2 regions of the Robbsia betulipollinis genome follow, and region 1 is predicted to be linked to the other one. Evidence: predicted binding sites of a transcription regulator. Region 1 holds the regulator's gene; the other holds the start of a gene.
The links. Region 1 encodes HrcA, which represses chaperone genes, less so after heat shock. Its sites were predicted from a motif close to TTAGCACTCNNNNNNNNNGAGTGCTAA; they were not measured.

Region 1 (3,415 bases):
GCCGGCGCCCAGGAAGGCGTCCCGCACTTCCATGCCGATCTCCTCGATGGTTTCCAGACAATCCGCGGTGAACCCCGGGCAGAAGATGTCGACGCGACGCGTGCCCGTGCGGCCCAGTTCGATCAGGGTCGGCTCGGTGTACGGTTGCAGCCACTCCTCCTTGCCGAAGCGCGACTGAAACGTGATCAGGCACTGGGTGTCGTTCAGGCCCAGCGCCCGGGTCAGGCGCGCGCCGGTTTCCAGGCATTCCGCGTAATACGGGTCGCCTTTCCTGATCGTACGTTTCGGCACGCCGTGGAAACTCAGCACCAGCTTGTCGCCGGCGGCGAAATCCGGCTCGCCATGCTCGCGCCAATGGCGGGCCACCTGCTCGGCCAGCGCCGCGATGTAGGCGGGGTTCGCCGCATACCCCTTGATCATTCGCAGCTCGGGCTGGTTGCGCATGCGCTTGAGCGCCGTGAACGCGGCGTCGAAGGCCGTTGCGGTCGTCGAGGCCGAGTATTGCGGGTACATCGGCACCAGCAGAATGCGCTCGGCGCCCGCCGCGATCAGCCGGTCGAGCGTGTCCGGGATGTTCGGCTGGCCGTAGCGCATCGCATAGTCGACCGTCGCATCGCAACCATCGCGGGCGAAACGCGCCCGCAGCGCCGTGACCTGCCGCTCGGTGTAGACCCGCAGCGGCGAGCCTTCCGGCATCCAGACCGACGCGTATTTCTTCGCCGACGAGCGGGAGCGCAGCGGCAGGATCGCGCCGCGCAGGATCACCTGCCAGACCACCGCCGGAATCTCGACCACCCGCGGATCCGACAGGAATTCGGCGAGATAGCGGCCGACCGCCCTGGGCGTCGGCGCGTCGGGCGTGCCCAGGTTGATCAGCAGCACCGCGACACGCGGCGCGCCGTCCGGGGCCGTGGACGGCGCGGGAGCCAGCGCGCGCGCCGCCGCGGGCGAACCGGCGTTGGCCTCGCGATTCGCGTCGGCGAAGTCGCTCGCGCCGGGCTGCGCATCGGAAATCGTCTGCGGCGAGACGGGCGTGGAACCAGGGGCGGGAGTGTCGGCCGCGAGGGTCGTGCCGGCACGGGTATTGGCGAACATCAAACGTCTTCCTTTTTCTGGCACGCGGCACGGCCGGCTCGTGTACGGGGCGGGCGGCACCGGGAGGTCAATACCGAACTCAGTGCTGGCTGAGCGCGTGGGACAATAGTTTCGCGGTGATGTCGACGATCGGGATCACGCGCTGGTACGCCATGCGCGTCGGCCCGATCACGCCCAGCGTGCCGACGATCTTGCCGTCGACCTCGTACGGGGCGGTGATCACGCTCATCTCTTCCATGGGCACCAGATGGGATTCGCCGCCGATGAAGATCTGCACGCCCTGCGCGTGACTCGACACGTCGAGCAGTTGCAGCAGGCCGGTTTTCTGGTCGAACAGATCGAACAGCCGGCGCATGCGTTCCATGCTGGACGAGAGATCGGTGATTTCCAGCAGATTGCGCTCACCCGAGATCAACAGATTGTCGCCGGGGTCCGACGCTTCCTCGCTGCTCGCCTCCACCGCCTCCTGCATCAGCGTGGTCATGTCGGTGCGCACCGCGTCGATTTCCGCGCGCAGCCGGCGCCGCACCGCGTCGAACGACAGGCCGGCGTAGTTCACGTTGATGTAGTTCGATGCCTCGATCAGCTGCGACGCGGTGTATTCGCGCTGCGTCGCCATGATCCGGTTCTGGATGTCGCCCTCGGGCGTGACGATGATCAGCAGGATGCGCTTGTCGGACAGGCGCATGAACTCGATCTGCCGAAAGGTCTGGCTGCGCCGCGGCGTCAGCACCACGCCCGCGAATTCCGACAGGCTGGAGAGCACGCTGGCCGCGGCCGCCACCACCTTCTGCGGCTGCCCCGCCTGCAGGCGGTGGGCGACCTTGAACTTGACCGCGGCGTCATCGGACAGTGGCTGCGCGGTCAGCATCGTATCGACGAACAGACGATAGCCGCGCGGCGTCGGCACGCGCCCCGCTGACGTATGCGGGCTGACCACCAGGCCCTGCTCCTCCAGGTCCGACATCACGTTGCGGATCGTCGCGGGGCTCAACTCCAGTCCCGAGAACTTCGACAGCGTACGCGAGCCGACAGGCTGACCCTCGGCGATATACCGTTCGATCAGTGTTTTCAGGAGAGTCTGGGCGCGTGGGTCGAGCATGCTCGAATTCTATCGTAATACGGCGTGCGCGATGCGGCATCCCTGCGCCGCAGCGGCGCGGCGTCGCGCCTGCGCCGCGATTGCACGGTGTCGGGCCGCGCCCTTACACTATTGGCTCCGCGGCTGTGGTGTAATCGCCTCATGGATAACGGCAAACCCTTCAAGACCGTCGCGCTGATCGGCCGACAAAACACCCCCGGCATCGGCGAGCCGCTGTTGCGCCTGGCCGAGAGCATCGAGCGGCGCGGCTTCACGCTGATCTTCGAGGCCGGCACCGCGACGGAAATCGATCTGGCGCGCAATGGCGGCGGCCTGCGGCACCCGCCGCGCGTGGCCAGCACGCAGGAAATCGGCGAACAGGCCGATGTCGCGGTCGTGCTGGGCGGCGACGGCACGATGCTCGGCATCGGCCGCGAACTCGCGCGCTACAGCACCCCGCTGATCGGCGTGAACCACGGCCGGCTGGGCTTCATCACCGACATCCCGATCCAGGACATGAAAACGGTGGTGCCGGAACTGCTCGACGGCCAGTTCGAGCGCGAGGAGCGCAGCCTGCTGGAGGCGCGGATCGTGCGTTCCGGCAAGACGATCTACGATGCGCTGGCCTTCAACGACGTCGTCGTCAACCGCAGCGGCTTCTCCGGCATGGCGGACCTGCGGCTGGTGGTGGATGGACGCTTCATGTACACGCAGCGCTCGGACGGCCTGATCGTCGCCACCCCCACCGGCTCGACCGCCTACGCGCTCGCCTCGCAGGGTCCGATCCTGCACCCGCAACTCGGCGGCATGGTGATCGTGCCGATCGCCCCGCAATCGCTGTCGAACCGGCCGATCGTCCTGCCGGACAGCTCGGAAATCAGCATCCAGGTGATCGGCGGACGCGAGGTCAACGTCAATTTCGACATGCAGTCGTTCACGTCGGTGGAACTGGAGGACACGATCGAGATCCGCCGCTCGTCGTTTCGCGTGCCCTTCCTGCATCCGGTCGGCTATAGCTATTACGCAACCTTGCGCAAGAAGCTCTACTGGAACGAACATCCCGCCAACGAACCGCGCTCTTCCTGACTCCTCTAGGCTCCGCCACGCGATGCTACGTCATCTCTCGATCCGCGATTTCGTCATTGTCGACGTACTCGATCTCGAACTCGACACCGGTTTCACCGTCTTTTCCGGCGAGACCGGCGCAGGCAAGTCGATCCTGATCGACGCGCTCGCGCT
Region 2 (3,415 bases), on a different contig from region 1:
CCGGACGTCTGTCCGACCTCGCTGGCCGAACTCGCCGAGGCGAAAAAACAATTGGGGCGCGAGGGAGCGCGTTTGCAGGTGGTATTCGTCAGCGTCGACCCGACGCGCGATACGCCGGCGATCCTCGCCCAGTACATGGCGGCGTTCGATCCCTCTTTCGTCGCACTGCGTCCGGTGGACGATCTCGCGGTGGCGGCCGTCACGAAGCAGTTCCACATCTATGCGGCGAAGAGCGCCGTGCCGGGAACGCCCGCTTCCGGCGGGGGCGCGAATGGCGTCGCCGCGCAGCCGGCGTACACCGTCGATCACACGGCCGCGAGCTTCGTCTTCGATCCGAGCGGAAAGTTGCGGCTCTACGCCCGGGACGGGCAGGGCGTAGGGCGCTGGGTGCACGACGTCAGGCTTCTGCTGCAGGGCTGAACGGGCCGCGCCCGCACCTGTGCGGCATGCGAGCCGGCGCGGCGCGCCGGCGTAGGGACGCTCTCGCTTATGCGTACTCGGTCAGGGCACCGCGCATCTTCTTCATCGCACTGGCCTCGATCTGGCGAATGCGCTCCGCGGAGACGCCGAACTCGTCGGCGAGCTCATGGAGCGTCGAACCGCCCGAGCCGTCGTCCTCGACATTCAACCAGCGCGCCTGGATGATGCGACGGCTGCGCGAGTCCAGCGATTCGAGCGCGGTGGACAGGCCGTCCGACTGCAAACGGTCGAACTGGCGCGTCGCCAGCACTTCGCTTGGCTCCTGCCGGGTGTCCGCGAGATAGGCGATTGGCGCATACGTCTCCTCGCCATCGTCCACCTGGCCTTCCAGCGCGATATCGCCGCCCGACATCCGCCGTTCCATCTCGGCGACGTCCTCGCGCTTCACCGACAGTTCCTTCGCCAAGCCCGCTATTTCATCGGGCGTGAACGCGTGCAGGCCCTGCTTGTGACTGCGCAGATTGAAGAACAGCTTGCGCTGCGCCTTCGTGGTCGCGACCTTCACGGTGCGCCAGTTGCGCAGGATGTATTCGTGGATCTCGGCCTTGATCCAGTGCATCGCGTATGACACCAGACGCACGTTCTGCGTCGGGTCGAAGCGCTTCACGGCCTTCATCAGACCGATGTTGCCTTCCTGGATCAGATCCGCGTGCGCCAGGCCGTAGCCCAGGTAATGACGTGCGATCGACACGACCAGACGCAGATGCGACAGCACCAGGTGGCGTGCCGCATCGAGATTGTTCTGTTCACGGTAATCCCGCGCGAAACCCTGTTCCTCCGCCAGCGTCAGCAGGGGGATCCGGTTCACGGCCTGGATATAAGCATCGATATTGCCGATGTGCCCGGTCAGCAGGGACTTCGGCGTCAGCGCAAGGGCGCCGTCGCGCGCAGGCGCTGCAGAAAGGGTAGGGGACATGGCTGTGCTCACGCGAACTCCTTTGTTAGCGGTCTACAGAGATAATTTTAGCACTCTCGGGACATGAGTGCTAAGACTTCGGCAAGGGAGCGCGCCGCGTAAATCCGGGCTTTCCTGTCCTTGTCAATATCTTCAATCTATTGGAGACAACGGTTGATAGTACGCCGTATGGGTCGTGAACGTCCAGCAATGTCAACCTGGAAATTTGTTACGGGACAACACGGTAAATCTCAAAAACGTGCTTAAAATGTGCGCTTCGCCCAGCGCTTCATTTCAGCGCGCGAAACCTGTCGTCGCGTCGCCTGGCGGGCCGGGACGGGCAGTCACCAGGACGGAGTAGTCAATGCACATTGGAAGAACGGTTGCGCGCGCAGCTCTTATTGGCATGTCAACCCTTGCTGTCACATTCCCGCTGGCGGCACAGGCGGACGATGACGCTGGCAATACCTTCGGCGCGCAGTTGGCGGTCGGGCATGCCGACCATCACAGCGACAAGGTGGACAAGGTCGATCTGGGCCTCGTGTGGGACCCGCATCTGACTTGGTGGCCGATCGGTGGCTGGCATTTCGGGCTGGTGGGCGAAGCGCATGCGGTTTACTGGCATACCAACGGCAACGTCAACAGCTCCATCGAGGAATTCGGTGCCACGCCGGTCCTGCGCTTCGAGAAATCCAGCGGCGCGATCAGGCCCTACTTCGAGGCCGGCGTGGGGGTACGGCTGCTGACGCATGCACGCATCTCTTCCAGTTACACCTTGTCCAGCGCCTATCAGTTCGCGGACATGGTGGGCGTGGGCGCCAAGTTCGGCTCGCATCAGCAGTACCAGGTGGGTTATCGCTTCCAGCATCTCTCCAACGCCAGCATCAAGCGGCCCAACCCCGGCATCGACTTCCAGCAAGTCTATGTCCAATACAATTTCAAGTAAACCCTGGCACTGGTCGGACAAGGGTCTTTAGCCGCGGTTGTCGCCATTTTGGACAAAGCTTAGAGACTTTTGCTGACATTGGAGCGGGCAATCCGGGCAATGTCGTCGACCTGCCTGAGGATCGCATCGGGTATGCGGTCCGTGTGCATCAGTACCTCGCGGATCCAGTCCGCGGTCGCTGCGGCTTCGAGCGACGCCGGCAGGCGCGGCGCGGCGGCGTCGGCTTCCCGGCGCGCGGCGGACACCAGGATTTCGGCCCGGCCATCGCGCAACCAGTCGATCTGCACCTGCCGGCGCGTATCGGCGACCGCCTCGCCTTCCGTGCCGCGGGCAAGCAATACATCGCCATGCGCGATATCGGGATAGGCGCCGAACAGGCCGGTCAGGCTGTCGCGGTAGGGCGGATGCGTATAGTTGACCAGGCGCACCGCGCCGTCGGGCCGGGCCGCCGACACGCGAAACGGGTCGAGCAGCTTGACGAGCGTGTGGGTGGTGTTGCGCACCCCCAGTGGCGCGCGCAGTTGCAGCAGACGCGTCATGCCCGGCGACAGCACGTCGATCGGCACGAAGGCCAGACGGTCGTCGGCGAGCCTTTGCGCGGCCTGTGCCGCGGACGCCGCCGCATCGATACCCAGTGCCGCGAAAATTTCCGCGCTGGTCACCCGTCCGGCATCGGTGCGCACGCCGTGCACCACGACCGGCACGCCCTCGCGGGCCAGCAGCATCGCGAGCAGGGGCGTCAGGTTCGGTTGCTTGCGAGCCCCGTTGTAGGACGGAATCGCCACCGGGCGGCAGGCGCCCGCGGGGGCGTCGATCGCGGCGATGTGTGCATGCGCCGCGCCGAGCATGCCGGCCAGTTCGGCGGGCGTCTCGCCCTTGATGCGATACGCGATCAGGATCGCGCCCAGTTCGACGTCGCCGACCCGGCCGTCGAGCATCGCCGCATAGAGGTCGTGCGCACTGTCGCGGGACAGGGCGCGGGCGCCGTGCGCACCCCGGCCGATTTCCTTGATCAGGGACGCGCAGGCGAAAGGGGGGGAGATCGGGTTCATATCCAGCCAGCATGAAGAAAAAAGGACGAGCGCGCGGCCGGT

Region 2: the regulator HrcA is predicted to act here: its motif matches at 1,444-1,470, upstream of rpoH (RNA polymerase sigma factor RpoH).

What each region holds. Positions count from the first base shown of each region.
Region 1 covers NZ_JAPMXC010000006.1:164,429-167,843, forward strand. The annotation lists gene hemH (ferrochelatase) at 1-1,095, opposite strand, end outside; gene hrcA (heat-inducible transcriptional repressor HrcA) at 1,175-2,197, opposite strand; gene OVY01_RS16805 (NAD kinase) at 2,339-3,262, shown strand; gene recN (DNA repair protein RecN) at 3,285-3,415, shown strand, end outside.
Region 2 covers NZ_JAPMXC010000001.1:1,832,682-1,836,096, forward strand. The annotation lists gene OVY01_RS07950 (SCO family protein) at 1-420, shown strand, start outside; gene rpoH (RNA polymerase sigma factor RpoH) at 488-1,396, opposite strand; gene OVY01_RS07960 (acyloxyacyl hydrolase) at 1,782-2,321, shown strand; gene ybiB (DNA-binding protein YbiB) at 2,381-3,373, opposite strand.